3 regions of the Nocardia asteroides genome follow, and region 1 is predicted to be linked to each of the others. Evidence: riboswitches for the same ligand, from Rfam matches in the RefSeq annotation. Region 1 holds a riboswitch; each other region holds the start of a gene.
What was found. A riboswitch is a leader RNA that binds a small molecule or an ion and turns the genes downstream of it on or off. The one in region 1 is predicted to bind S-adenosylmethionine.
Positions count from the first base shown of each region.

Region 2: it holds a riboswitch for S-adenosylmethionine, as region 1 does, so the genes downstream of both, LTT61_RS16765 (rhodanese-like domain-containing protein) here and LTT61_RS20225 (aminotransferase class V-fold PLP-dependent enzyme) in region 1, are expected to answer to the same signal.
Region 3: it holds a riboswitch for S-adenosylmethionine, as region 1 does, so the genes downstream of both, LTT61_RS23135 (bifunctional o-acetylhomoserine/o-acetylserine sulfhydrylase) here and LTT61_RS20225 (aminotransferase class V-fold PLP-dependent enzyme) in region 1, are expected to answer to the same signal.

Region 1 covers NZ_CP089214.1:4,264,252-4,273,653, reverse strand. The annotation lists gene LTT61_RS20265 (zinc-dependent metalloprotease) at 89-1,186, opposite strand; gene LTT61_RS20260 (D-alanyl-D-alanine carboxypeptidase/D-alanyl-D-alanine-endopeptidase) at 1,199-2,671, opposite strand; gene LTT61_RS20255 (inorganic diphosphatase) at 2,817-3,308, shown strand; gene LTT61_RS20250 (hypothetical protein) at 3,407-3,655, opposite strand; gene LTT61_RS20245 (crotonase/enoyl-CoA hydratase family protein) at 3,769-4,590, opposite strand; gene LTT61_RS32980 (2-oxo-4-hydroxy-4-carboxy-5-ureidoimidazoline decarboxylase) at 4,711-5,031, shown strand; gene LTT61_RS20235 (YbaK/EbsC family protein) at 5,116-5,592, shown strand; gene LTT61_RS20230 (flavin reductase family protein) at 5,663-6,127, shown strand; gene LTT61_RS20225 (aminotransferase class V-fold PLP-dependent enzyme) at 6,146-7,462, opposite strand; SAM riboswitch class IV at 7,507-7,620, opposite strand; gene LTT61_RS20220 (Pls/PosA family non-ribosomal peptide synthetase) at 7,866-9,402, shown strand, end outside.
Region 2 covers NZ_CP089214.1:3,512,195-3,521,596, reverse strand. The annotation lists gene LTT61_RS16800 (CaiB/BaiF CoA transferase family protein) at 1-143, opposite strand, end outside; gene LTT61_RS16795 (DNA-binding protein) at 235-654, opposite strand; gene LTT61_RS16790 (ribbon-helix-helix domain-containing protein) at 651-923, opposite strand; gene LTT61_RS16785 (DUF456 domain-containing protein) at 984-1,466, shown strand; gene LTT61_RS16780 (amidohydrolase family protein) at 1,472-2,338, opposite strand; gene LTT61_RS16775 (FAD-dependent oxidoreductase) at 2,420-3,811, opposite strand; gene LTT61_RS16770 (hypothetical protein) at 4,048-4,482, shown strand; SAM riboswitch class IV at 4,549-4,665, shown strand; gene LTT61_RS16765 (rhodanese-like domain-containing protein) at 4,681-5,097, shown strand; gene LTT61_RS16760 (O-succinylhomoserine sulfhydrylase) at 5,094-6,308, shown strand; gene LTT61_RS16755 (DJ-1/PfpI family protein) at 6,349-6,978, shown strand; gene LTT61_RS16750 (MarR family winged helix-turn-helix transcriptional regulator) at 6,975-7,418, shown strand; gene fgd (glucose-6-phosphate dehydrogenase (coenzyme-F420)) at 7,415-8,425, opposite strand; gene LTT61_RS16740 (SAM-dependent methyltransferase) at 8,504-9,402, opposite strand, start outside.
Region 3 covers NZ_CP089214.1:4,962,163-4,971,564, forward strand. The annotation lists gene LTT61_RS23095 (error-prone DNA polymerase) at 1-609, shown strand, start outside; gene LTT61_RS23100 (DUF4349 domain-containing protein) at 630-1,661, shown strand; gene LTT61_RS23105 (antibiotic biosynthesis monooxygenase) at 1,753-2,148, shown strand; gene LTT61_RS23110 (tRNA (cytidine(34)-2'-O)-methyltransferase) at 2,145-2,609, opposite strand; gene LTT61_RS23115 (helix-turn-helix domain-containing protein) at 2,703-3,518, shown strand; gene LTT61_RS23120 (VOC family protein) at 3,591-3,947, shown strand; gene LTT61_RS23125 (DUF3017 domain-containing protein) at 4,022-4,267, shown strand; gene metX (homoserine O-acetyltransferase MetX) at 4,264-5,391, opposite strand; gene LTT61_RS23135 (bifunctional o-acetylhomoserine/o-acetylserine sulfhydrylase) at 5,388-6,704, opposite strand; SAM riboswitch class IV at 6,719-6,829, opposite strand; gene LTT61_RS23140 (NADP-dependent isocitrate dehydrogenase) at 7,231-8,448, shown strand; gene LTT61_RS23145 (hypothetical protein) at 8,505-8,816, opposite strand; gene LTT61_RS23150 (hypothetical protein) at 9,021-9,402, shown strand, end outside.

The DNA.
Region 1 (9,402 bases):
TTCGGATCGCAGTCCGCTGCCCGAGCCGGGCGCACCGCCGCCGACCGGGTCGGCCGGGGTCCGGGCCGGAGGCCCGGAAAAACCCCCCCTATCCGAGCACACGGGCGATCCAGCGCCCCGGTTCGTCGATCTCGTCGGGCAGCGGCAGCGTGGTCTCGTCGGTCCAGACGACGTTGAAGCGGGCGGTGCCGACGGTGCGCACCACCTCGTCGACGAACTTCTTGCCGCGCACGTACTGCGCGAGCTTGGCGTCGACGCCGAGCAGCGCGCGCAGCACCCGCTGCACCGGGTTCACCGCGCGCTTGCGGCGCTTGTCGAAGGCGGCGCGGATCTGCTCCACGCTCGGGACGACGGCGGGGCCGACCGCGTCCATGACGTGGTCGGCGTGGCCCTCGAGCAGCGTGCCGAGGACGAGCAGCTTGTCCAGCGCGGCGCGCTGCTCGGGCGCCTGGGTGGCACGAAGCAGCCCGATCACGCCCTGGTTGCTCGGATCGTCCGCGCCGGTGCCGCCGCGCCTGCGCCGCACCTCGGTGACGAGCCTGCCGATCAGCTCGCTCGGCGGCTCGTCGGCGGATGCGCCGAGCGTCGCCACGGTGCTCCGCATGTACTCGGCCAGCCACGGCGCCGAGGAGAACTGCACCCGGTGCGTCACCTCGTGCAGGCAGACCCAGAGCCGGAAGTCGCTCGGCGAGACCCGCAGCGCGCGCTCCACCGCCATGATGTTCGGCGCGACGAGCAGCAGCGTGCCGTCCTCGCCGGTGAACGGGTCGTACTGGCCCAGGATCGCGGTGGAGAGCAGCGCGAGCATGGCGCCGGCCTGCACCCCGGCAGGCTTGCCCGCGAACCGGCTGCCCGCGACGCCGCCCTCCGGCCCGTCGGTGAGCTGGGCCATGGAGGCCGCGGCGGCCTCGATCCAGCCCGGCCGGTCCACGATCCGGGCGGACGGCACCGGCCGGTCGTCGAGCAGCAGGCTGACCTCGCGCACCGGCCCCTCGGCCCGCCGCGACGCCTCGGCCAGCTCGCTCACCACCTGCTCGGCCGAGTAGCGGGAGGTGCGCGGCCCCGCGGGCACCAGCGCGCCGCCGGTGCGGGCGGCGAGCCGCCAGTCCACGGCCCCGGTCAGCGGGGAACGCCGCGGTTCGGCCTCGACCAGGCCCACGTCGGCCCCGTTGGATCCTTCGCTCATCTCACCCACCCGTCAGGAGCAGCCACAGTTGCGCAGCGTGCCCGCGATGGCGTCGAGTGCGGGCCGGCTCACCTCCGGTGGCCGGTCGTTCGACATCAGCGCGAACGTCAGCACGCGCCCATCGCGATCGAGCACGTACCCGACCAACGCGCTGGCGACCGAGAGAGTTCCGGTCTTGGCCCGGATCCACCCCGCGCCGACCGGGTCGCCGCCGGTGTACCGGCTCGCCAGCGACCCGGTGGCCCCGGCGACCGGGAGCGTGTCGAGCAGCGGCGCCAGCTTCGCGGCCAACGCGCCGCCCTCCGGCTTCGCGCTGGTCCCGGCCGGTTTCCCGGCGACGGCTCCGGTCGGATCGGCTCCGGTCGGCTCGGCGGCGGCGGTGAGCACGGCGGCGAGCGCGCGGGCGGGCACCCGGTCGTCCACCGAGAGCCCGCTGGTGTCGTGCAGGCTCACCCCGGTGAGGTCGAACCCGGCCTCGGTGAGCACGGTGCGCACCGCGGTCGCGGCGCCGTCGAAGCTCTGCGGCAGCCCGCGCGCAGCGGCCACCTCGCGGCCGACCGTCTCGGCCAGCACATTGTCCGACCACACCATGAGCTGCCTGAGCCGGTCGCGCAGCGGCGCCGAGCGCACGCTCGCCAGCTCGGCCGCGCCCGGCGCGGCGGTACCGAGCTCGACCTTCGCCGGGTCGATACCGAGCTGGGCGGCCAGCTGCCTGCCCGCGTCCAGCGCGGGGGTTGTGCTGCGCGGCGCGTACTCGACCAGCGGGTCGAGCCGCCCGCCGTCGATCAGCACCGGCTCCAGCGGTGCGATCGAGCCGCCGGGGATGTCGGCCGGGTCCCAGCCCTTCGCCATGGTCGGGCCGGTGTAGGCGGAGGTGTCGACCACGATGCTGTCGATACCGCGGCCGCGCAGCCCGGCCGCCAGGTCGGCGAGTTTGGCTGCGCCCGGGTAGTAGCCCTTGCCGTCCGGGCGGGCGGTGATGGTCGGGTCGCCCGCGGCCACCAGCACCGCCTCGTTCGGCGTGGCTCCGGCCACCACCCGCGTGGTCACCCTGCTGTCGGCGGGCAGCGCGAGCAGCGCGGCGGCGGTGGTCAGCATCTTGAGCGTGGAGGACGGGATCATCGGGGTGTCCGCGCCGCCGCTCCACAGCACCGCGCCGCTGTCGGCGTCGGTGACCTGCCCGGCGAAGGCGCCGAGATCCGGGTTGGCGATCACGCCGGTCAGCGCCGCCTCGATGCCGCCGCGGCTCGGCGCCGCGGCGTCCGAGGGCGCCGGATCGACCTTCGGGTCGACCGTGACCGGGGCGGGCGGCGCCGCGACGGTCAGCCCGCCGTGCTCGAACTCCGGCGTCCACGGCTGCACGATCAGCGCCACCGACGCGACCAGCGAGACCAGCACCGCCAGCGCCAGCCCCACCCAGAGCCGGGTGCGGCGGCGGCGCCGCGCGGCCAGATCGCCGGTGTTCCTGTTGTTCCCACCCGTCACGTGTCCGCCGCTCCTCCTCCGGCCGCCCGCGCGGCCGCCTCCCGCACCCGAGTGCTCGACGCCCACACTATCCTCGTTGCGCAATCGTTCCTCAGTACAACCTGGCGCAGTCGGCAGACTCCGCACGACCGATGAAGGAGATGGCGTGGAGTTCGACGTCACCATCGAGATTCCCAAGGGTTCCCGGAACAAGTACGAGGTGGATCACGAGTCCGGGCGGATCAAGCTGGACCGCTACCTCTACACCTCCATGGCGTACCCGGCCGACTACGGCTTCATCGAGAACACCCTCGGTGAGGACGGCGACCCGCTGGACGCGCTGGTGCTGCTGCCCGAGTCGGTCTTCCCCGGCGTGATCGTCGAGGCGCGGCCGGTCGCCATGTACCGGATGACCGACGAGGCCGGCGGCGACGACAAGGTCCTCGCGGTGCCCGCGGGCGACCCGCGCTGGGACCACATCCAGGATCTGAAGGACGTGCCGGAGTTCGAACTGGCCGCGATCAAGCACTTCTTCGAGCGGTACAAGGACCTGGAGCCGGGCAAGTTCGTCAAGGGCTCGGAGTGGGTCGGCCGCGCCGAGGCCGAGGCCGAGGTGCGAGCCTCGCTGCAGCGGTTGCAGGACAGCGGCGGGCACTGAGCCCCGCCCCACACACGCGAAGAGCGGGAAGTCCGATGGATTCGGACTTCCCGCTCTTCGGTTGCGGTGCCTGGCCGGTGGAGGGGAGGCCGGCCGGGTCACCAGGTGGAGTAGTACAGATCCCACTCGCCGTCGTAGTTCAGGACGCACTCGTAGTACTTCCAGTCCGGGTGCGCCGGGCCGTACTCGCCGTCGGCGGAGCAGGCGGCGTAGGTGGAGTAGGTGCCGACCCAGATGGTCTCGACCGTGCGGTACTCCGGCGCGGCCGAGGCCGTCGCAGCCGTCGACACCCCGACGACGGCTGCGGCAGCCAGCAAACCGGCCATGGCGAAGGACTTGATACGCATTTCGTTGCTCCTGTCGGTGGTTCGCCTTGCTCTGTCGACAGGAACATTACGAGCGGAAAAGCCCTGGTACAGCCACCCCTAGGGGTGGCGAAGCGCACCCCTGGGGCGAGCCGCTACCTACCCTCGAAGCGCGGCTCCCGCTTCTCGAAGACCGCCTGGATGGCCTCGGTGAGATCGCCCGACGGCAGGAACGCGGCGTTCCACGCGGAGACGTAGCGCAGCCCCGCCGCCACCTCGGCGGTGAGCCGCTCGTTCAGCACGTCCTTCACGCCCTGCACCACCAGCGGCGGGTTCGCCGCGATCTCGCTGGCCAGCGCGTGCGCCGCCTCCAGCACCGCCTCCTGGTCGTCGAAGACCTCGTTGACCAGGCCGATCCGCTCCGCGCGGGCGGCGTCGATGTCCTTTCCGGTGAAGGCGAGCTCGCGCAGGTGCCCCTCGGAGATCACCGCGGGCAGCCGCTGCAGCGAGCCGACGTCGGCCACGATCGCCACCTTGGCCTCGCGCAGGCTGAACTTGGCCTCGGCGCTGGCGTAGCGGATGTCGGCGGCGGCGATCAGATCCAGCCCGCCGCCGATGCACCACCCGGAGACCGCGGCGATCACCGGCTTCACGCAGTTCGCCACCGCCGTGATCGATGCCTGCATGGTGCGGATGTCGTTCAGGAAGGCGGTGCGCGGCGCGGCCAGCGCCCGGTCCGCCAGCAGCGGGCCGAACGAACCGGCCATCGCGGGCAGGTCGAGCCCGTAGGAGAAGTGCTTGCCGGAGCCGGTCAGCACGATGGCGCGGACCTCGGGGTCGGCGGCGAGGCCGTCGAAGATCTCCGGGAGTTCCCGCCAGAAATCCGGGCCCATGGCGTTGCCCTTGCCCGGCCCGGTGAGCGTCACCTGGGCGACCTGGTCCTTCGTCTCGACCGTGAAGGCCTGCCAATCAGTCATTTGTACAGCGTATCGAGGTGCTGCCCCGGCTTGTAAAGCTTGTGCTAATTTCAGGCTCCGGTGCTGGTGCGGGCAGTGAAGCGGAGCCGATGATGGTCATCTCGCCCCTCGGAGGTCGCCATGCTGATGCATCAGGGAATCGGGCTCGACCGCTTCAACGCCATGCCGAACGGCCGCGCCGTGCACGCGCTCTTCGAGTGCTGCTGCTGCGTCACCTGGGCGGCGCGGATCAGCGCGGGGCGGCCCTACCGGGACCACGACGACCTGCACAATGCCGTCGAGCTGGAGCTGCTCGCGCTCTCCCCCGGCGACCTGGAGCGCGCCTTCGACTCCGTCCTGCACGAGGCCTGCGGCGATCACACGGTGACGACGCTCGCCAAGATCGTTTCGGCGCGGATCGAGCGGATGCTCGGCCCCGAGTGCGGCTACCCCGAGTACTGAGCGCGGATCGTCAACTGCCGCATCGAGACTGCGCGGCAGCCGAACCGCGACCCCGGAGCGGGGTTGCGGCCCTACCCTGGTCGCATGCGCAAGTCGAGCCTGCCGCCGGGCGCGATCCGGGTCTCCGACACCCTGATCTCGCGGGGGCATCACGGCGTGATCCTGACCCGGCCCGAACCCATCGATACCGCCGAGGACGCCGCGCGCGCACTCGGCGTCGACCCGGGCGCCATCGTCGAGGCCCAGGTCTTCCTGCTGGACGACGAACCGGTGCTGCTCCTGGTCGCCGGTGCGCGCCGGGTGCACCTGGCGCGCACCGCGGAGCGGCTGGAGGGCGCGCTCACCCCGGCCCCCGAGGCGCTGACGCGGGAGGTCACCGGGCAGCCCGCGGGCGGGGTCGCCCCGCTCGGGCACCCGGCGAACCTCTCCACCTGGGTGGACACCGCGCTCGCCGCGCACCCGCAGCTGTGGGCGGCGGGCGGGCATCCGGGCACGCTGTTCCGCACCTCGTTCACCGAGCTGGTGCGGATCACCGCCGGACAGCCGGTCGACATGGGCTGAACCGCGTACGTTCGTTGCTGTGAGTGCACTCAGTTCCGACGGCATCACCGCTGAGCAGTACCGCGCCTCCATGCGGCACTACCCGGCGGGCGTCACCATCGTGACGCTGCGGGCCGCGCACGGCCCCGTCGGCTTCACCGCCACCTCGTTCGCCTCGCTCTCGCTCGACCCGCCGCTGGTGTCGTTCAATATCGCGCACACCTCGTCCAGCCTGGCGGCGCTGCTCGCCGCCGAGTCGGTGGTGATCCACTTCCTCGGGGCGCATCAGCGGGAGCTGGCGCAGCGGTTCTCGCGCAGCGCCGCGGAGCGGTTCGCCGATCCGGCGCTCTGGTCCGAGCTGGAGTCCGGGGAGCCGGTGCTGCACGAGACCCCGCTCCGGTTGCGCGCGGTGGTGCACCAGCGGTTCGACATCGGGGACCACACCTTCGTCGCCGGGCTCGTCACCCACGTCCACGACGAGACGCGGGGCGCGTCGCCCGCCGCGCCGCTCCTCTATTACGACGGCCGCTACCACCAGCCCACCGAACTGGGCTGAGCGCGCCCGGTACCGGGGTCAGAATCCGGCGCAGGGCGCGGTGCCGAGGGCATCGGCGCCGAGCGGACGGGTCTCCGGGACCGGGCTCCATGCCCCGCCCTCGGCGGCGTAGGACCACGCGGACTCCCCGCGCACCAGCGCGTGCAGCGCCGAGATCAGCCGGTCCACGTGCTCCACGGTCGTCCCCACCCCGACGCTGGCCCGCAGCGCGGCGGGCAGGCCGAGCCGCTCGAGCAGCGGGTGCGCGCAGAAACGCCCGTCGCGGACCCCGATCCCGTGCTCCGCGGAGAGGTACGCGGCGACGTGCCCCGGCGCGAACCCCTCCACCGTGAACGCCACGATCCCCACCCCCTCGCCGCTGTCGGTGAAGATCCGCGGCTGCGCGACCCCGGGCACCCCGGCCAGCCCGGCGCGCAGCCGCTCGGTCAGCGCCCGCTCGTGCGCGACGAACCGCTCCTCGGGAATCGCGGCGAGCGCCTCGCACGCCGCGGCGAGCGCCGCAGCCCCGAGCACGTTCGGCGACCCGCCCTCGTGCCGCTGCGGCGCCGGAGCCCACTCGGTCCCGGTCACCGAGACGGAGCGAACGGCCCCGCCCCCGGCCAGGTACGGCTCGGCCGTGTCCAGCCAGTCCCGCCGCCCGACCAGCACCCCGGCCCCGAACGGCGCGTAGAGCTTGTGCCCCGAGCACACCAGGTAGTCGATCCCGGTGTCGCGCAGCGAGATCCGCCGGTGCGGCGCCAGCTGCGCCGCGTCCACCAGCAGCCGCGCCCCGCAGCTGTGCGCGATCTCGGCCAGCTCGCGCAGCGGGAGCAGCTCCCCGGTGACGTTGGAGGCGCCGGTGACGGCGAGCAGCGCGGCGGGCTCGCGGCACAGCTCGGCGACGAGCCCGCGCAGCGTCTCGGCGACGGTGTCGGCCGCGGTCACCACCCGGCGCCCGCCCGCGAGCCAGGGCAGGAGGTTGGCGTGGTGCTCGATGTCGAGCACAACGGTGTCGCCCTGCACGCAGCCCGCCAGCAGGTTCAGCGAGTCGGTTGTCCCGCGGGTGAAGACCGTGACCTGGTCGTCGGCGGCGTCGAAGAAGGCGCCGACGGTGCCGCGCGCGCTCTCGTAGCAGTCGGTGGAGACCCGGGAGGCGTAGCCTGCGCCGCGGTGCACGCTGGCGTAGTACGGCAGCAGCGCCGAGACCCGGTCGGTCACCGCGGCGATGGCGGGGGCGCTCGCGGCGTAGTCGAAGTTCGCGTAGCCGACGGTGCCGCCCTGCACGAGCGGGACGGCGAGGTCGTCACCGGAGGTCGCCGCGAGCGGGGCACAGGTCGGTTCCAGAACAGCGGTCATCACGTCATCCCAACGTTCGGGGACCCGCAACATCAGAAGTGCCGAGTCCGCGCTTGCCGCGTCCGGTCGGACGACGGCCCGGTCGTCACCCGGAGCACCCCGCCGCGGAGGAGGGTTGCCGACCAGCAAGCCGGGGCTGAACGCTGGTACTCATGACCTGCCGAAGAGACTGACAAAGCCGCGCCCGGGTTGTCAAGGGCGGCTCCGGCGAAGATCACAGCCCGCCCGCGGCGCGCACCCCACCAGGCAGGAGTCGCCGGGTGAACGCCGGATGAACAGCGACGCACCCGCTCGACCAGCGCAAATGCCCGTCCGGCCGAGTACCGTGAACAACCGGTCGCCAGCGGGTTCGCCCGCTGGTAACCCGAACATGGCAGAACGAGCGGGAAGTGTGGGCACATCGATGAAAGGTGGTGGGGACGTCATGGTCCGACCACAGCTCCATCCGGAGGAACTCGATTCCGCTGCCCCCGGCTCGGCGCCGCCCGGTACCGCCACGCTCCCCGACCCGCTGCGCCGCGGCGCGCTCGCCGCGCCCCCGCGCACGCTCGTCGACATCGTCACCGCTACCGCCCAGGAATTCCCGGACGCCGCCGCCATCGACGACGGCGAGACGGTGCTCAGCTACCTGGAACTCGTGGTCGAGATCGAGGCGGCGATGAACCGGCTCGCCAAGGCCGGGGTGCGTCGCGGAGACCGCGTCGGCATTCGGCTACCTTCTGGCAATCGAGAGCTGTACGTCACCATTCTCGCGGTGCTCTACGGCGGCGCGGCCTACGTCCCGGTGGACGCGGACGACCCGGAGGAGCGCGCGAGGCTGGTCTTCGGCGAGGCGAAGGTGGCGGTGATCGTCACCGCCGACGGCATCCTGCCCGGAACCCGCGATGCCGCCGAGGCGCCCGCCGACGACAGCGGCTGGGCCGACCTGCCCACCCCCGACGACGACGCCTGGATCATCTTCACCTCCGGCTCCACCGGCACCCCCAAGGGCGTCGCGGTGACGCACCGCAATGCCGCCGCCTTCGTCGACGCCGAGCACAACCTCTTCCTGCCGGACGACCCGATCGCCCCCGGCGACCGGGTGCTGGCCGGGCTCTCGGTCGCCTTCGACGCCTCCTGCGAGGAGATGTGGCTGGCCTGGCGCAACGGCGCCTGCCTGGTCCCGGCCCCGCGCGACCTCGTGCGCACCGGCGCCGACCTGGGCCCGTGGCTCATGCGGCGCGGCATCACCGTGGTCTCCACCGTCCCGACGCTGGCCGCCACCTGGCCCGCGGAGGCGCTGGAAGGCGTCCGGATGCTCATCTTCGGCGGCGAGGCGGTGCCGCCGGAGCTGGCCGAGCGGCTCGCCCGCGACACCGAGCGCGAGGTGTGGAACACCTACGGCCCCACCGAGGCCACCGTCGTCGCCTGCGCGGCCAGGCTGACCGGTGAGCCGCCGGTGCGCATCGGGCTCCCGCTGGACGGCTGGGACCTGGTGGTGGTGAACGCCGATGGCGAGCCGGTGCCGGAGGGCGAGACCGGCGAGCTGGTGATCGGCGGCGTCGGCCTGGCCCGCTACCTGGACCCGGCCAAGGACGCGGAGAAGTACGCCCCGCTGCCTGCGCTCGGCTGGGACCGCGCCTACCGCAGCGGCGATCTCGTGCGCAACGACCGCGCCGGCCTGGTCTTCCTCGGCCGCGCCGACGACCAGATCAAGCTGGGCGGCAGGCGGATCGAGCTCGGCGAGATCGACAACGCGCTGCAGCACCTGCCCGGCGTCACCGGCGCGGCCGCCGCCATCCGCACCACCAAGGCGGGCAACAAGGTCCTGATCGGCTACCTGACCGGCCCGGACACCGACTACGACCTGCGCGCCGCCCGCGCCGCGCTGGCCGGGCAGCTGCCCGCCCCGCTGGTGCCCCGGCTCGCCATCGTCGACGACATGCCGACCAGGACCTCGG
Region 2 (9,402 bases), 750 kb from region 1:
TGGTGGGGGCGCTGCACGCGCACCACGTCGGCGCCGAGGTCGGCGAGCAGCAGTGCCGCGTGCGGGCCCGGGCCGATCCCGGCCAGTTCGATCACCTTGATGCCCGCGAGCGGGCCCTGCTTGCCGGTGGTTTCTGTGCTCACGCCCTACCTCGGTTCGTCGTCGCAGCCGTTCGTATTGACAGTATGACAACAAGGGGTTGCGGGTCTATGCGCCCCTGCCGGGGTGGTGCGATCAGACCTTACGGACGAGCACGGTGGGTGGCAGCAGTCGCTCCAGATCGTCGACGTCCGAGGTGAAGACGGTGACGAACCCCGGCTGTTGCATGGCGACCACCGCCAGCACGGCGTCGATCGCGTATTTGTGCCCGTGCAGCCCGGCGGCGGTGAGCAGTTCGCGGGCCGCCCGCGCCTCGTCCTTACCGATCGTGGCGACCCGCATCCTGGAGACCACCCAGTTCCATCGCGCAGCGGGAGTTCGGGGATCGTGTGCCTCGATGAGCGTCATCGGGGAGGTGATCACGTCGACGTGGCCGTCGCGCGCATTGGCCAGGCGGGCCAGCATGGCGCGGTCGCCGCGGACGGCCAGCGCCAGTGCCTCGCTGTCGAGGACGAAGGTCTGCGGTATCGGCTGGAGTCGGCGGGTGGGTGTCACGCGGCGCCCTGGCCGCCCTGGGCCGCCCGGCGGCGGATGTGCTCGGCGTGCAGGTCGTCGAGTTCCCGGTCGGCTATCGCGGCTTCCTCGGCGGTGACGGCTCCGTGCTCCTGCTCCAGCCAGTCCGCCAACTCGCCGATGAGGTCGCGATCCCGTTGCGCTCGAACCGCCTCGGTGATGTACGCCGACAGGCCGCGTTCGGCGATCTCCGCACGGACCTCGTCCAGGAGCTCCTCCGGGATGGTGACGGTGATCTTCTTGGTCGCCATACTTATCACCATACTCCGGTAGGTGCTGCACTCGACCCGGACATCGGCGACAATGCCCCCGTGAGCGTATGGGGCGAGGTCCTGGTCGGACTGGTGATCCTGGTGGGACTCGTCGGCATCATCGTGCCGATCATGCCGGGTGTGATCCTGATCTTCGGAGCGATCGCCGTCTGGGCGTTCCTGACCGGCGGGGCGACGGCGTGGACGGTTCTGGCGATAGCGACTGTGCTGCTGGTGATCTCGGGCGTGGTGAAGTACACGTGGCCGGGGAAGAACATCAAGGCGGCGGGGGTGCCGAACCGGACGTTGCTGATCGGGGCGGTGCTCGGGATCGTCGGGTTCTTCGTGGTGCCGGTGATCGGGCTGGTGCTCGGGTTCGTGCTGGGGGTGTACCTGTCGGAGTGGCAGCGGCTGCCCGACGAGGAGCAGGCGCGCAGGTCGACGGGGCACGCGTTGAAGGGCGTTGGGCTGTCGATTCTGATCGAGCTGTTCGGGGCGCTGCTCGCTACCGGGGTGTGGGTGATCGGGGCGTTCGTGGCCTGAGCCTGCTACTCGATGACCGGTAGGGGGAGTGTGGCGTTGGGGTCGAGCTGGTCGCGGCGCAGGGGGAGGGTCGGCGGGTCCTCGGGAACGGCCTGCCAGCGGCCGGGGCGGGGGTCGGAGCCCGCGGGGCGGCGGCGGGGCGGGAGTTTGTAGAAGGCGCGGGCGTTGTCTTCCAGGACGGCGTGCATGTCGGTGCCGACGACGTCGCAGAGCAGGTCGACGTCGGAGTCGCGGAAGGGGCGGCCCGCGCGGGTGCCGGGCAGGTCGGTGCCGAACATGAGGGCCTGCGGGTTCACGGCGTGGATGCGGCGCAGGGTGTCGGGGACGCGCATCTGGACGCGGCCGAAGCCGGTGGCCTTCACGCGGGCGCCGCGGTCGACCAGGTCGAGGAGGTACGGCACGGCTTCGGCGGACATGCCGAGGTGGTCGACGGAGAGCGCGGGCAGCTTGGTGACGACGGGTTGCAGCGAGGCCAGCATCTGACCGTCGATATACAGCTCGACGTGCCAGCCCGCGATGTCGTGTGCCCGCACCGCCTGCTGGGTGAGCTGGGTGATGTCGCCCGCCGCGCGTTTCAGATTGAAGCGCAGCGCGCGCACGCCGATCTTGTTCAGCTCCTGGATCTCCCCGTCGGAGGCGTCCAGGTCGAGCCGGGTGACGCCGACCCAGCCCGAACCGAGCTCGGCGAGCGCGGCTTTCAGGTAGCTCTGGTCGGTCCCCTGGAAGGAGCCGCTGACCACGGCGCCGCCGCTGATGTCGAAGCGCGCCATCCGCTTTCGATAGTCGGCGACGGTGTAGGAGGAGGGCAGGTGTCCCTCGTTCTCGGCCAGCGGGAACCGCGGGTCGAAGATGTGGACGTGGGCATCGAACACGTGTACAGAATGCCTCGAGGTGGGTGCGGCTGTCGCCTGCCGGACTCCTGCGTTCCGGCAGGCGTCGCGCCCGGCCGCGGGCTAGACCTTGTTCGGCTCGCTGGCGCGCAGCATGTCCTCGCGCTCCACGACCTTGACCCGCTCGCGGCCCTCCGGCTCGCCCAGCGAGCGCTCGTGCGCGTCCAGGCGGTACCAGCCCTGCCAGGTGGTGTAGGGCACGCCCTTGCCCTCGAGGAACTCGACAACGGCCGCCGGGTCCGGGTTCTCGGCGCGCGGGAAGTTCTTGCTGTCGTCGAGCAGGCAGGCGACGGTCTCGTTGGCGTCGCCCTTGGTGTGGCCGATCAGGCCGACCGGGCCGCGCTTGATCCAGCCGGTCACGTAGGTGCCGGGCAGGTAGCGGGCCTGGCCGTCGGCGTTCTCGTCGATCAGGACGCGGCCCGCCTCGTTCGGCACGGTGCCCGCCTGGTCGTCGAAGGGCAGCTGGGTGACGTTCTGCGACAGGTAGCCGACGGCGCGGTACACGGCCTGCACCTCCCAGTCGCGGTACTCACCGGTGCCCTTGACGTTGCCGGTGCCGTCCAGCTGGGTGCGCTCGGTGCGCAGCCCGACGACCTTGCCGTCGGCGTCGCCGACCACCTCGGTCGGCGCCTCGAAGAAGTGCAGGAAGAGCTTGTGCGGGCGGTCGCCCTGGTCGCGGATGGCCCACTGCTCCAGCGTGTTGGCGACCATGTCGACCTGCTTGGAGTGCCTGCGCGCGGCCTCGGAGCCCTCGTCGTAGTCGATGTCCTGCGGATCGACGATGACCTCGATGGTCGGCGAGTGGTCGAGCTCGCGCAGCTCCAGCGGGGTGAACTTGGCCTGCGCGGGGCCGCGGCGGCCGAAGACGTGCACCTCGACGGCCTTGTTCTGCTTGAGGCCCTCGTAGACGTTCGGCGGGATCTCGGTCGGCAGCAGCTCGTCGCCGGTCTTGGCGAGCACGCGGGCGATGTCCAGCGCGACGTTGCCGACGCCGAGCACCGCGACCTTCTCGGCCTCCAGCGGCCAGCTGCGCGGGACGTCCGGGTGGCCGTCGTACCAGGAGACGAAGTCGGCGGCGCCGTAGGAGCCGTCCAGCTCGATGCCGGGGATGGTGAGCGCGCGGTCGGCGTTGGCGCCGGTGGAGAAGATCACGGCGTCGTAGAAGCGGCGCAGATCGTCCAGGGTGATGTCGGTGCCGTAGTCGATGTTGCCGAGCAGCCGCACCTGCTCCTTGTCCAGCACCTTGTGCAGCGCGGTGATGATGCCCTTGATCCGCGGGTGGTCCGGCGCGACGCCGTAGCGGATCAGGCCGAACGGCGCAGGCATCCGCTCGTACAGATCGATGGAGACGTCCGCGTCGGACTTCATCAGCGCGTCGGCGGCATAGATCCCGGCCGGGCCTGCACCCACGATCGCAATGCGGAGCGGCCGGGCCGCCTCACTCTGTTCGGTCATGTTCACGCGCACCTTCGGTCGATACGTTCATCTGGCGTCTACTTAGCCCAGGCTAACCTGAGATCGGTCCGGAACCGCGCTCCCATTCTCCCCGGAGCATCGGACGGCGGCTCCGGCACGAGTCGCAAGCAACCATTCTATCGGCCCTGCTCCGCTCGGTCCGCGACCCGGGTACGCAGCGCGTATCGTGCGGGGCCGGTGCGCCGACGGCCCAGGTCATCGGTGATCATCGAGGGATGAGTGAGCAGCAGCCCGGCGGCGACGAGCCGGAAGTCCGATCGATCGTGCCGTTCGTGGCGGCGGGCCTGCTCGCGGTGCTGGTCCTGGTGGGGATCGTGATCGCCGGGGTGCTCTCGCCCGCTGAGAAAAATGTCACAGAGGCGGACAAATTGGCGGCCGCGGTGCGCAACTACGCCGACGCGCGCGGCCGCAGCGACCTGGTGCCCCCGCCCGGCACCGCCTGCCCCGGCTTCGACGAGGCCGCCTCGCCGCTCGCCGAGCAGCTGGGCGGGCCGGAAACGAGCACCGATATCGAGGTCGCCGAGCTGGCGAACCCGGTGGTCGACGGCGAGCGCGGCCGGATCACGGTGACCACGCGGGTGGACGGCCGCACGGCCACCGCAACCTGGAACCTGGCGAAGGAAGGCGACCGCTGGCTGGTCTGCGGATGACGCGCCCGGACGCGGGAGAACTCGTGTTGACAGCACCCGCTTTCCCGGGGCAATCTCGGATCGCAAGGTCATGAGAACCAGCGTCAAGCCCCGGCTCGGCTGGTCGGCAACCCTCCTCCGCGGCGGGGTGCTCCGGGTGACGACCTGGCCGTATGCGGCGTTCCCGTGCGGCAAGCGTGGATCCACAGGAGGTTCGACATGAGTTATGCCGGTGACATCACCCCCAAGCAGGCGTGGGAGCTGCTGCGCGACAATCCGTCCGCGGTGCTGGTCGACGTGCGCACCGAGGCGGAGTGGCGCTGGGTCGGGGTCCCGGACACCGCCGAGGTGGAGCGGCCGACGGCGCTGATCGAGTGGGTGGACGGCACCGGCACACCGAACCCGGCCTTCCTGGAGCAGCTGAACCAGGCGCTGGCCGGGCGTGATCCGGAGGCGCCCGTCGTGTTCCTGTGCCGCTCCGGCCAGCGCTCGGCGAACGCCGCCGCCCTGGCGACCGGCGCCGGAATCGCCCCCTCCTACAACGTGATCGACGGCTTCGAGGGCCCGCTGGACGGCGCAGGCCGCCGCGGCACCGCGGGCTGGCGCGCCGACGGCCTGCCCTGGCGGCAGTCGTGATCACCGGCGGCTCCTTCGAGCGGCCGCTGCCGGAGAATGTCGGCCCGGCCACGCTCGGCGTGCGCGGCGGGCTGCGCCGCTCGGGGTTCGAGGAGACCTCCGAGGCGCTCTACCTCACCTCCGGCTTCGTCTACGAGAGCGCCGAGGCGGCCGAGGCCGCCTTCACCGGCGATGTCGAGCACTTCGTCTACTCCCGCTACGGCAACCCGACGGTCGCCGTCTTCGAGGAGCGGATGCGGCTGATCGACGGCGCGGAGGCGTGTTTCGCCACCGCGAGCGGCATGGCGGCGGTCTTCACCGCGCTCGGCGCGCTGCTGAAGGCGGGCGACCGGCTGGTCGCCGCGCGCAGCCTCTTCGGCTCCTGCTTCGTGGTGGCCAACGAGATCCTGCCGCGCTGGGGCGTGCAGACCGTCTTCGTCGACGGCGAGGACCTGGACCAGTGGGAGCAGGCGCTCTCGGTGCCGACCCAGGCGGTCTTCTTCGAGACCCCGGCCAACCCCATGCAGAACCTGGTCGACGTGCGGCGGGTGAGCGAGCTCGCGCACGCGGCGGGCGCGAAGGTGGTGCTGGACAATGTCTTCGCCACCCCGCTGCTGCAGCGCAGCCTCGAGCTCGGCGCCGACGTGGTGGTCTACTCCGGCACCAAGCACATCGACGGCCAGGGCCGGGTGCTCGGCGGCGCCATCCTCGGCGACCGGGAGTACATCGACGGCCCGGTGAAGACGCTCATGCGGCACACCGGCCCCGCGCTCAGCCCGTTCAATGCCTGGACCCTGCTCAAGGGGCTGGAGACCATGCCGCTGCGGGTGAAGCACTCCACCGAGTCGGCGCTCAAGGTCGCCCGCTTCCTGGAGGGCCACCCGGCGGTCGGCTGGGTGCGCTACCCGTTCCTGGAGACGCACCCGCAGCACGAGCTCGCCACCGCGCAGATGAGCGGCGGCGGCACCGTGGTCACCTTCGAGCTCGCCGCCGGCGACGGCGAGGGCAAGAAGCGCGCCTTCGAGGTGCTGAACCGGCTGCGGGTGGTCGACATCTCGAACAACCTCGGCGACGCCAAGACGCTGATCACACACCCGGCCACCACCACGCACCGGGCGATGGGCGCGGAGGGGCGGGCCGGGATCGGGCTCACCGACGGCGTCGTCCGCATCTCGGTCGGCCTGGAGGACGTCGAGGACCTGATCGCGGACCTGGACCACGCGCTGGGCTGAGCTATTGACAGCATACTGTCAAGTTTGACAGGATGCTGTCATGACTTCGGAACCTCGCATCGTGTACACGGCGGTCTACGACACCCTGGCCGACTGGGAGGTCGGGGCCGCCATCGCCTACCTCAACAACCCCGAGCTGCAGCGCGAGCCGGGCTCGCTCGCGGTGCGCACGGTCGGCCGCGGTACCGAGCCGGTGACCACCGGCGGCGGCATGCGCGTCCTGCCCGACGTCGATCTGGCCGAGGTCGATCTCGACCGGGCGGCGGCGCTCATCCTGCCGGGGGCGAACCTCTGGGATCAGGGCGACGAGCTGGCGGGCTTCGCCGAACTCGCCCGCGACTTCCTCGACGCCGGGCGCCCGGTCGCGGCCATCTGCGGCGCCACCTTCGGGCTCGCCAGGGCCGGGCTGCTCGACACCAGGGCGCACACCAGCAACGACCCCGGCTACCTCGCGTCCAGCGGCTACGCGGGCAGCGCGCACTATCGGAACGAGCCCGCGGTCACCGACGGCAACGTGATCACCGCGACCTCGCTCGCGCCGTTCCACTTCGCGCACCAGATCTTCGCGGCGCTCGACGTCTACGAGCCGCAGGTGCTCGACGCCTGGTTCCGGCTCTTCGCCGAGCGCGACCCGAGCGCCTACGCCGTGCTCGCGGAGCACGGGGCGTGACCGAGCAGGAGCTGTTCAGCACCGCGGCCGTCACCTCGTTCGCGTTGAACGGCCGCTTTTTGGCGGTCGCCGAGAAGCTCGCCGCCCCGGCCGGGCTCACCGCCGCCTGGTGGCAGGTGCTCGGCGCGGTGCTGCCCGAGCCGCTCCCGGTGGCGGGCATCGCGCGCGCGATGGGGATCACCAGGCAGAGCGTGCAGCGCATCGCCGACCTGCTGGTCGGCAAGGGGCTCGCCGAGTACCGGGAGAATCCGGCGCACCGGCGCGCCAAGCTGGTCGCCGTCACCGACGAGGGGCTGGCGGCGGTGCGCCGGATCAGCCCGCAGCACGCGCGGGTGGCGCACCGGCTCGCCGCCGAGCTCGGCGCCGAGCGGTTCGCCGAGATCGTCGCCGCGCTCACCGAACTCGCGGCGACGATGGATCGGCTCGAGCTGGATGCCTAGCCCAGCTTGCGCAGCCGCGGCCCCAGGTCCCGCTGGAAGAGGTCGAGGAAGCGGCGCTGGTCGTGGCCGGGGGCGTGGAAGACCAGGTGGTTCAGCCCGGCGTCGAGGTACGGCTTGACCTGCTCGACGGCCTGGTCCGGATCGCTGGCGACGATCCAGCGCTTGGCGATCTGCTCGATCGGCAGCGCGTCGGCGGCGGCCTCCATCTCGATCGGGTCGGTGATGGAGTGCTTCTGCTCGGGGGTGAGCGAGAGCGGGGCCCAGAAGCGGGTGTTCTCCAGGGCCAGTTCGGGGTCGGTGTCGTAGGAGATCTTGATCTCGATCATCTTGTCGATGGGGTCGAGGTCGCGTTCGGCCTTGGCCGCGCCTTCGGCGACGGCGGGCAGCAGCTTGTCGGTGTAGAGCTCCATGCCCTTGCCGGAGGTGCAGATGAAGCCGTCGCCCGCGCGGCCGGCGTAGCGGGCCACGACCGGGCCGCCCGCGGCGATGTAGACCGGGATGCCGCCCTCGGGGACGTCATAGATCGAGGCGCCGACGGTGTGGTAGAACTCGCCGTCGTAATCGACCCGGTCACCGGTCCACAGCTCGCGCATGAGCGCCACCGATTCGCGCAGGCGGGCGAAGCGCTCCTTGAAGTCGGGCCACTCGCCCTTGTAGCCGGTGGCGATCTCGTTCAGCGCCTCGCCGGTGCCGACGCCGAGGAACACCCGGCCGGGGTAGAGCACGCCCATCGTGGCGAACGCCTGGGCGATCACCGCGGGGTTGTAGCGGAAGGTCGGGGTGAGTACCGAGGTGCCGAGCTCGATCCGCTTGGTGCGTTCGCCGACCGCGGCCATCCAGGCCAGGGAGAAGGGGGCGTGGCCGCCCTTGTGCCGCCAGGGCTGGAAGTGATCGCTGACGGTCGCGCTGTCGAGGCCGTGCTCCTCGGCGAGGACGGCGATCTCCACCAGTTCCCGCGGTCCGAACTGCTCGGCCGAGGCCTTGTACCCGAGCTTGAGGTCTGCCATGTGCGCCGCTCCTGTCGCCACGTTGCCGCGGGCACTTCGTGCCGGGCGCCCGCCTTCATCGACCATAGAGGAGCGGTGCTACTCGGCCCCCGGCGCGGGGTCGCGCAGCAGCGGGTGCGGGGTGTAGGTGGCGGGGACGGTCGTGATCGGCTCGTCCGGCTCGACGTCGGCGCGGCGGCGGGCGACGGCGCGCACGTAGCCGAGGTGGCGGCCGCGGTCGGCCTCCAGCGCCGCGATCTCGGGGGCGTTGTCCGGGGCGACGGCGCGCTGCCAGTCCAGCCAGCGCTGCCAGCCGTCCGGCATGGTGTCGGCGAGCTCGACCTCGAGCAGGCCGCTGCGCTCCCAGTGCGCCTGCCACCACTGCGCCGTGTGCAGGCAGGCCAGCCCCGGCTCCCACCAGGCAGCGAGGTGTGCCGGGACCGGCCACCCGGGGTCGGCGGCGAGCCCCGCGCCGGCGATGCCGAGCTGGCCGCCGGGGCGCAGGAAGCGGGTCAGGTACTGGGCGTAGAGGTCGTCGGTGCCGTAGTAGACGAAGGAGTCGATGCTGAGCACGGCATCGAAGAAGCCGGGGGCGAACGGGAGCGCGCGGGCGTCGGCGTGCAGGGCGTAGACCGCGTCGGCGACGCCCGCGTCGCGGAAGCGCTGCGCCCGCTCGGCGGCGTCGAACCAGAGATCGACCGCCCACACCTCGACGCCGAACTCGGTGTGCAGGAACACCGAGGAGGCGCCGCGGCCGCAGCCGAGGTCGAGCACCCGCATGCCCGGCCGCAGCTCGACCGCCTCGGTGAGCCACTCGGTGAGCCACAGCGGATTGGCGCCGCCGCTCACGGCGGCCCGGAGCCAGTCCGGGTGGTAGCGCGCCGAGCGCGGGAAGCTGGGGTGCGTCGGGTCGGTCATCGCCGGGGGCTCCTTGTCGTCGGCCGCCACCGCGGCGGTCACATCCTGACGCAGCGCGCCGCGGTCGGCCAGCCGATTTC
Region 3 (9,402 bases), 700 kb from region 1:
ACCTCCTTCACCGACCTCACCGGCCGGGTCGAGCTCACCGTGCCGCAGGCGGAGTCGCTCGCCACCGCGGGCGCGCTCGGCGCACTGGCCGGTCCGCGCCGCTCGGCGCTCTGGGCGGCAGGCGCGGCGGCGGGGGAGCGGCCGGACCGGCTGCCCGGCATCGGCGCAGCCACCGCGGCGCCGTCGCTGCCCGGCATGAGCGGGCTCGAGCTGGCCGCCGCCGATGTGTGGGCCACCGGCGTCTCACCGGACAGCTACCCCACCCAGTTCCTCCGCGCCTACCTGGACAGCATCGACGTGCGCCCGGCATCCGGGCTGCTCGCGGTGCGCGACGGCACCCGGGTGCTGGTGGCGGGCGCGGTGACGCACCGGCAGCGCCCGGCCACCGCGGGCGGGGTCACCTTCATGAACCTGGAGGACGAGACCGGCATGGTGAACGTGGTCTGCTCGGTGGGGCTGTGGCAGCGGCACCGCCGGCTGGCGCAGAGCGCCTCCGCGCTGATCGTGCGTGGCCTCGTCCAGAACGCTGAAGGTGCCGTGAGCGTGGTGGCCGAGCATCTGCAGCCGCTGGACCTGCGGATGGCGTCGAAGTCGCGGGACTTCCGGTAGCGGGCCGCTACGCTGCGCTCATGCGGAAGGTTGCGGTGTTCTGTGCCGGGCTGCTCGGGCTCGCCCTGCTCGTCGGTTGCGGGGCGGACGGCTCCGAAAGCGCGCCCGGCGCACCCGATTCCACCGTCGCCGCGCCCGCCGTGAGCCCGCCCGGGCTGCGCGAGCAGGGCGCACCGGCGCCGTCGGACAACGAGCAGGCGCCGGACACCACGCGCAAGGAGGTCGTCACCGGCGACGTCGCGCTGGTCGCCGACGACCCGATCGCCGCCGCGGGCACCATCGCCGACCGGGTGCGCGCCCTCGACGGCCGGGTGGACAGCCGCACCGAGCAGCCGCGCACCGACGAGAACGACGGCGGCTCCGGCTACCGCCCGTTCCCGCAGGGGCCGAGCGCCTCGCTCACCGTGCGCGTCCCGAGCGACCGCACCGACGCCTTCGTCGACGGCCTCGGCCAGGTCGGCCGGATCACCAGGATCAGCCTGAACCGCGCCGACGTCACCATGCAGTGGGAAGATCTCGACGCCCGCATCCGCGCCCTCCAGACCTCCGTCGACCGCCTGCGCGCCCTCATCGCCGGCGCCACCAATACCGCCGACCTGATCGCCGCCGAGCAGGCGCTCTCCTCCCGCCAGGGCGAGCTGGACAGCCTGATCTCGCAGCGGCGGCTCCTCGACGACCAGGTCGCGCTCTCCACCCTGAGCATCTCGGTCACCACCCCCGCGGCCAACCCGGTCGACGACGACGAGCCGAGTTCCTTCTGGGGCGGCATCGTCGCCGGGTGGAACGGGCTGGTCGACTGGCTCGGGGACGCGGTGGTCGCCGCGGGCAAGGCTGTCCCTTGGCTCGCCTTCCTCGCCGTCATCGGCGGGCTGATCTTCGCGATCGTCCGCGCCGTGCGCCGCCGTCGCAGCGGTCCGGGCGCCGAGCCCGCCCCCGGCAAGGCGTGGGCCGAGCCGGAACCGGCGAAAGCCGCACCGGCGCAGCCGGAATCATCCGCTGCGAAGACCCCCGATGCCGACCGTCCGCGCGACGATCACCCCGAACAGCCGTAAAGGCACGCTTCGAGAACGGCCGAACCCGGTTGAATGTTTACGGCTGTGCACATAAGCTGGCCGTCAGACATCCCACTGTGGAAGGAAGCCGATGCCAGCGCTGCCCTGGACCCGTGGAGTACACCACCCCTCGAACGGGGAGACTCTCCATGTCCTCACCTCCCGCCTCCCCCTGAACCGCTACAGCGACATCCCGCGGTTCCTCCGCTGGACCCTGCGGATCCGCGGCCAGCTACGCCGGGCGCCGGGCTGCGTCGGCTACACACTCGACGCCCGCCTGCTCAGCAAGACGTTCTGGACGCTGTCGGCGTGGTCGGACGAGGCATCGATGGAGGCATTCGTCCGCAGCGACGCCCACGCCCTGATGCTGGCCGACATGAAAGGCCGGGTGGGCGCACCGGGCTTCATCACCTCCCCGGCGACGCCGGACCAGCTCCCCCTGTCCTGGTCGGACGCCCGCGACCGCCTCACCGGCCACCAGCGCTAGACCCCGCCGGAAAACCCCTGCTGCCGCCACGCCTCGTACACCGTCACCGCCGCCGCATTCGACAGATTCATCGACCGCCGCCCCGGCACCAGCGGAATCCGCACCCGCGCCGTCACCCGCGGATCGGCGAGCACCTCCTCCGGCAACCCCGTCGGCTCGGTCCCGAACAGCAGCACGTCCCCCGGCTGGTAGGCGACATCCGTATACCGCACCTCCCCCTGCGTACTGAACGCGAACACCCGCTCCGGCCGGATCACCGCGAACGCCGTCTCCAGATCGGCATGCACCCGCACCGAAGCCAGATCGTGGTAATCCAGCCCCGCCCTGCGCAGCTTCGCCTCCGACAGGTCGAACCCCAGCGGCTCGATCAGATGCAGCTCACACCCGGTCCCCGCGACCAGGCGGATCGCATTGCCGGTGTTCGGCGGAATGCACGGTTCGTGGAACATCAGATGAAACACAAGGGCGAATCCTCTCAGATCACGGCGGGCCGGAGAGTTCGGACGTCGGGATCGCCGCTGCGGCGGACCGAGGCATGGCGCAGGATGGGGGCTATGGGCGTGAGCTCCTCGGAGTCGGTCGCGGCACCGCCGCATCCGGCGCTCGCCGGGCTGGTCGGCGAGTACGCCGAGTTCAGCGAGCGGGCCGGTGGGCCCGTTGTGCGGTACGAGCCGGCGAATGCCGGGGCGGTGCTGGTGGTCGAGTTCGCCGATCCGCTGGTCGTCGCCGATGTGGCGGAGCCCGCGGTGTCGCGCACCTGGCGGGCATTCGTGGCCGGGCCGAGCCTGGGGCCGACGCGGACCGAGCACGCCGGGGTGCAGCACTGTGTTGAGGTGCGGCTGACGCCGCTCGGGCTGTACCGGATGGCGGGGAATGTGTCCGAACTGGCGGATCGGGCGGTCGGATTGGGCGAGCTGTTCGGCAGGGAAGGCGGCGAGCTGTCGGACAGGATTGCGGCACAGCATGATTCAGCGAGCAGATTCGCCGTGCTGGACGCGCTGTTCGGCCGGGCCGCGGCGGATGGCCGGGAGCCGGACCCCGAGGTCTCCTACGCCTGGTACACCCTGCGGCGCACCGGCGGCACGGCGCCGATCGCCGCGATCCGCACCGAGATCGGCTGGAGCCGGGCCCGGCTGGCGCGCCGGTTCCGCGCCCAGGTCGGGCTCACGCCGAAGGCGGCGGCCAGGGTGATCCGCTTCGGCCGGGCCGCCGCCCTGCTCCGTGCGCCGGACCCGCGGCCGCTGGCCGCGATCGCCCTCTCCTGCGGCTACGCCGACCAGGCCCACTTCACCCGTGACTTCCGCGAGTTCGCCGGCCGCCCGCCGGGTACGTGGGCCGCCGACCAGGGTTCACCCGCGCCGCGCGAGTGAACATTCCTTCAAGACCGGAGCCGCGCCGCGCGCCTAGGGTCGGGCGAACCACCTGAACGGAGGGAACCATTCATGACCGGTGAACCGAGCTTTTTCGAGATCGGCGTCCCCGACGCCATCCGCGCCCGCGCGTTCTACGAGCGCCTTTTCGGCTGGAAGACCCACGAGACGAAGCCCGGCGGCCCGGCGTGGCTGGAAACCGGCGGCGTCCGCGGCGGCGCGCACAACGGCGACGAGGATCGCCGAATCGAACTCTTCTTCCGAGTCGATGACATCGAGGCCGCGGCGCGGAAGGTCCGCGAACTGGGCGGCGAGGCCGACGATCCCGGCCCGGAAACACCGGGCTTCGGCCGCTTCGCCTTCTGCCGCGACGACCAGGGCGTGCGATTCGGGCTGCACCAGCCGGGTCTGTCACAATCGCAGGCGTGACAGACCCGACCGTGGCGCGGCGCGAATCCGGAGGCGGCAGCTGGGGTGCGCAGTTCCTGCGCTGTCACCTGCCGATGGTGGTCGTCGGGCTGGTCGTGCTGGTGGCGATCGTCTTCGTCGCCTCCGATCGCTGGCGCCGCGGCGCCTTCATCTTCGGCAGCGCGGCGCTGCTCGCCGCCGTTTTCCGGCTGTGCCTGCCGACGGTGCGGGTGGGGCTGCTCGCGGTGCGCGGCAAGCCGTTCGACGTGGCGGCGCTGAGCCTGCTCGGCAGCACCATCGTCTTCCTCGCCGCCACCATCAACACGCTCGGCGTCGGTTAGCGGTTCGCCCGCGCCAGCTCGGCGGTGCGGGCCAGCAGAACCGAGATCTGCTCGGCCTCGGTGAGGAAACCGTCGTGGCCGTCCCTGGAGTGGATGATGTCCAGCCCGGTGCAGCCGGGCAGCAGCCCGGCCAGTTCGCGCTGGGTGCGCAGCGGGTAGAGCCGGTCCGAGTCGACCCCGCCGACCACGCACGGCACCGGGGTCGAGCCGAGCGCCGCCGCGACCCCGCCGCGGCCGCGGCCGACGTCGTGCCGGTTCATGGCCTCGGAGAGCAGCACGTAGGTGGCGGCGTCGAACCGCGCGACCAGCTTCTCCGCCTGGTGCTCCAGGTAGCTCTGCACCGCGTACCTGCCGCCGTCCCACGGATCCTCGCCGTCCTGCGGCAGGTTCTCGAAGCGGTAGTCCAGCTCGGCCTCGGTGCGGTAGCTGAGGTGCGCGATCCGGCGGGCGACGGCGAGCCCGGTCACCGGAGCGCTGCCGGTGCCGTGGTAATCGCCGCCCTGCCAGGCCGGATCGCCGACGATGGCGGCGATCTGGGTGGTCTGGGTGCCGATCTGGTCGGCGGTGGCGCGCGCGCCGACGGCGAGGACCAGCGCCGCGCTCACCCGCTCCGGATGGCCGACCATCCACTCCAGCACCCGCATGCCGCCCATGGAGCCGCCGATCGCGGCGGCCAGCCGCTCGATGCCGAGCAGGTCGGCGAGCGCGATCTCGGCGGTCACCTGGTCCCGGATGGAGATGTCCGGGAACCGGCTGCCCCACGGCCTTCCGTCGGGTGCGGGCGACGACGGGCCCGTGCTTCCCTTGCAGCCACCGAGCACATTGGTGGCGATCACGCACCACTCGTCGGTGTCCAGCGGGGCGCCGGGGCCGACCATGCCCGCCCACCAGCCCGGCGCCGGGTTGTCCGGGGCGGCCGCGACGTGCGCGTCGCCGGTCAGCGCGTGCTCGACCAGGATCACGTTGTCCAGCGCGGGGGAGAGTTCGCCCCAGCGCTGCACGGCGAGCCGCACATCGGGGACGACCGCGCCGTTCTCCAGCTTGATGTCGCCCACCGCGAGCACGCCGGAGGTGCCGTCCGGCGGCGGTAGCAGGGCGGTGCCCGGTGCGGTACTCACGGTCACGACGCCGCGTCGAAGCCCGCGCGCAGGTCGGCCAGGATGTCCTGCAGCCCCTCGATGCCGACGGCGAGCCGGACCAGCCCCGGCGTGACGCCGGAGCTCGCCTGCTCGTCGGGGGTGAGCTGGGAGTGCGTGGTGGAGGCCGGGTGGATCACCAGCGAGCGCACGTCGCCGATATTGGCGACGTGGCTGTGCAGTGTCAGCGCGTCGACGAACTTCTTGCCCGCCTCGACGCCGCCCTTCAGCTCGAAGGCGATCACCGCGCCCGCGCCCTTCGGCGTCAGCTGCCTGCCGCGCTCGTACCAGGGCGAGGTGGGCAGCCCGGCGTAGGCGACCGAGGTGACCGCCGGGTGCGTCGCGAGGAACTCGGCGACCGCCTGCGCGTTCTGCACGTGCCGCTCCATGCGCAGGCTCAGCGTCTCGATGCCCTGGCTGATCAGGAAGGCGTTGAACGGCGAGACCGCGGAGCCGAGGTCGCGCAGCAGCTGCACCCGCGCCTTGAGCGCGAAGGCGGGCGCGCCGAGCTCGGCGAAGACTGCTCCGTGGTAGCTGGGGTCCGGGGTGGTGAAGCCGGGGAAGCGATCCTCGCCGGATTCGGTCTTTCCGGTCCAGTCGAAGGTGCCGCCGTCGACGATCGCCCCGGCGATGGCGGCGCCGTGGCCGCCCAGGTACTTGGTTGCCGAGTGCACGACGATGTCGGCGCCGTGCTCCAGCGGCCGCAGCAGGTACGGGGTGGCCACCGTGTTGTCCACGATCAGCGGGACGCCCGCCTCGTGCGCGACGGCGGAGATGCCGGGCAGGTCGAGGATGGCGCTGCTCGGGTTGGCGATGGTCTCGCCGTAGAACGCCTTGGTGTTCGGCCGGACGGCGCCGCGCCACTGCTCGAGGTCGTCCGGGTCGGCCACGAAGGAGACGGTGATGCCCAGTTTGGGCAGGGTGTAGTGCAAGAGGTTGTAGGTGCCGCCGTAGAGGTGCGGGCTGGAGACGATGTGATCACCGGCGTTCGCCAGGTTCAGGATGGCGAAGGTCTCGGCCGCCTGGCCCGAGGCGACGACCAGCGCCGCGACGCCGCCCTCCAGGGCCGCGATCCGCTGCTCCACCACGTCCTGGGTGGGGTTCATGATCCGGGTGTAGATGTTGCCCGGCTCGGCGAGGCCGAAGAGCGCCGCGGCGTGCGCGGTGTCCCGGAAGGTGTACGACGTGGTCTGGTAGATCGGCAGGGCGCGGGCGCTGGTGCTGCCGTCGGGAGCCTGACCCGCGTGCACCTGCTTGGTCTCGAAGGACCAGTTCGCGGTGGGATCGGTCGTCTCGGTCACGTGTTACCTCCAGAAGAGCGCGCTTGCTCCCGGCCGTCGGGAGCCGGGTCATCACCCGGAGCACCCCGCCGCTGCTGGAGGGTTGCCGGCCAGCGAGCCGGGGCTTCGCGCTGGCACTCATGACCTGTTCCACATCGTAACCGGACCGGGGTCTGCCGATCGAACCCCGGCGTGGAGTTATCCACAGGTGACCGTTGTGAATGCGGTCACAGGGGTTCGCGGACCTTTCCGAGTGGGTGGGTGCTGCGCCACGCGTGCCCCTCGTCGTACGCTCGAACGGTGCGCAAGGGGCGTGTCCTCGGTCACGCCGGAGCTACTCGCGGGTAACGAGCCGGGGTGCCCGAAGGGGCGACCCTCGCCGTGCAATGCGAGGTCGGGCAGCAGTACGCTTGTCTTGTTTGCACCACAGGGTCTCGCCGACCAAGCGGGACATAGACGTTGTCTGTTGGACAGCTGGGGTCCGCTCACAAGCGTGTTCGCCTGGCCGTGCAATGAGGGCACACACCCTAGGAGGACACGAAGATCCATGTCCAAGATCAAGGTTGAAGGCACCGTCGTAGAGCTCGACGGCGACGAGATGACACGGATCATCTGGCAGTTCATCAAGGACAAGCTGGTCCACCCGTACCTCGACGTGAACCTCGAGTACTACGACCTCGGCATCGAGTACCGCGACAAGACCGATGACCAGGTCACCGTGGACGCCGCCGAGGCGATCAAGCGGCACGGCGTCGGTGTCAAGTGCGCCACGATCACCCCGGACGAGGCGCGGGTCGAGGAATTCGGGCTGAAGAAGATGTGGCGGTCGCCGAACGGCACCATCCGCAACATTCTCGGCGGCACGATCTTCCGCGCGCCGATCATCATCTCCAACGTCCCGCGGCTGGTGCCGGGCTGGACCAAGCCGATCATCATCGGCCGCCACGCCTTCGGTGACCAGTACCGCGCCACCGACTTCAAGGTGTTCGAGGCGGGCACCGTCACGCTCACCTTCACCCCGGAGGACGGCAGCGAGCCGATCGTGCACGAGGTCGTGAAGATGCCGGAGGACGGCGGCGTCGTCATGGGCATGTACAACTTCAAGAAGTCCATCGAGGACTTCGCGCGGGCCTCGTTCAACTACGGCCTGCAGCAGAACTACCCGGTCTACATGTCGACCAAGAACACCATCCTCAAGGCGTACGACGGCATGTTCAAGGACACCTTCCAGGAGGTGTTCGACGCCGAGTTCAAGAGCCAGTTCGACGCCGCCGGGCTCACCTACGAGCACCGGCTGATCGACGACATGGTCGCCTCCTCCATGAAGTGGGAGGGCGGCTACGTCTGGGCCTGCAAGAACTACGACGGCGACGTGCAGTCCGACACCGTCGCGCAGGGCTTCGGCTCGCTCGGGCTGATGACCTCGGTGCTGCTCACCCCGGACGGCCAGACCTGTGAGGCCGAGGCCGCGCACGGCACCGTCACCAGGCACTTCCGCCAGCACCAGCAGGGCAAGCCGACGTCGACCAACCCGATCGCGTCGATCTTCGCCTGGACCCGCGGGCTCGAGCACCGCGGCAAGCTGGACAACACCCCCGAGGTGATCGGCTTCGCGCAGACGCTGGAGGACGTCGTCATCAAGACGGTCGAGGGCGGTCAGATGACCAAGGACCTCGCCGCGCTGGTCGGCGGCGACCAGGGGTACCTCAGCACCGAGGAGTTCCTCGGCGCGCTCGACGTCAACCTGGCGCGCGCGCTGCGCTGATCCCGTCCCCGACCGGCCCCCGTTCCGCTGCGCGCGGGGCGGGGGCCGGTCCGGTGCTACCGGCCGCCTGCCACCTGCTCTTCGTTCACCTCGAAGGTGAGCGCCGCGTCGCGCAGGTTGGTGGCGTTGGCCTGGAAGACGCCGACGAGCTGGGACAGGGTGTCGAAGACGCCGTCCCGGTTCACCCTGTACCCCTTCTCGCCCTCGGCGAACTGATTGCCCGCCTTGTCGTCGCCCCACGGCTCGCCCTTGCTGGAACAGGCATGGCTGAGGGTGTCCAGGATGTGCTGGGTGGTGTTCGCGACCTCCTCGAATCCGGCCGCGGCCCGGCGCACTCCATCGGGGTCGATCTCCACTGACTGGCTCATTGCGCTGGCTCCCTCGCGTTGCCTGCGGGTATCGCTGTCCTGCATTCACTGTGCCGGGCAACGGGGCTGCTCCGATACCGGTGCCGGTCCATTTAACGACGGTTTAACGCACAGTGAACATCCCTCCCGCATACTGGATTTCGGCGGCCTGTGCGTTCGCCGGTCGCGCAGCTCTCGGTCGGACGGCGAAGGAGATCGCACGGAATGAACAGTCCGCAGCCCGATCCCGCCGCCACTCCGGATATCGCGCTCAAGCTGGGTGCGGCCGCCGCCGCGGAGCCGCAGGCGCCGCCCGGCACCGGCGTCCCCCCGGCGGGTGATCCGCCCCCGGACGATGCCGCGGTCGCGATCGAGCGGCAGGCGACCGAACTCGCGCAGGAGATCGCCAGGGCGCTCGCCGCCGCGGGCCCGGAGGGGTGGCAGCGGCTGGAGGCGCACTTCGCCGTCACGGTCGCGGGCGGGGTGGCCTACACGCTGTACCACGGGGATGCCGAGGCGGTGGCCCGGCTGGAGCCCGCCGCGGAGATCATCGAACTGGCCGAGCGCCAGCGCGCGGTCTCGGCCGAGCTCGGTGACGGCCCGTGGT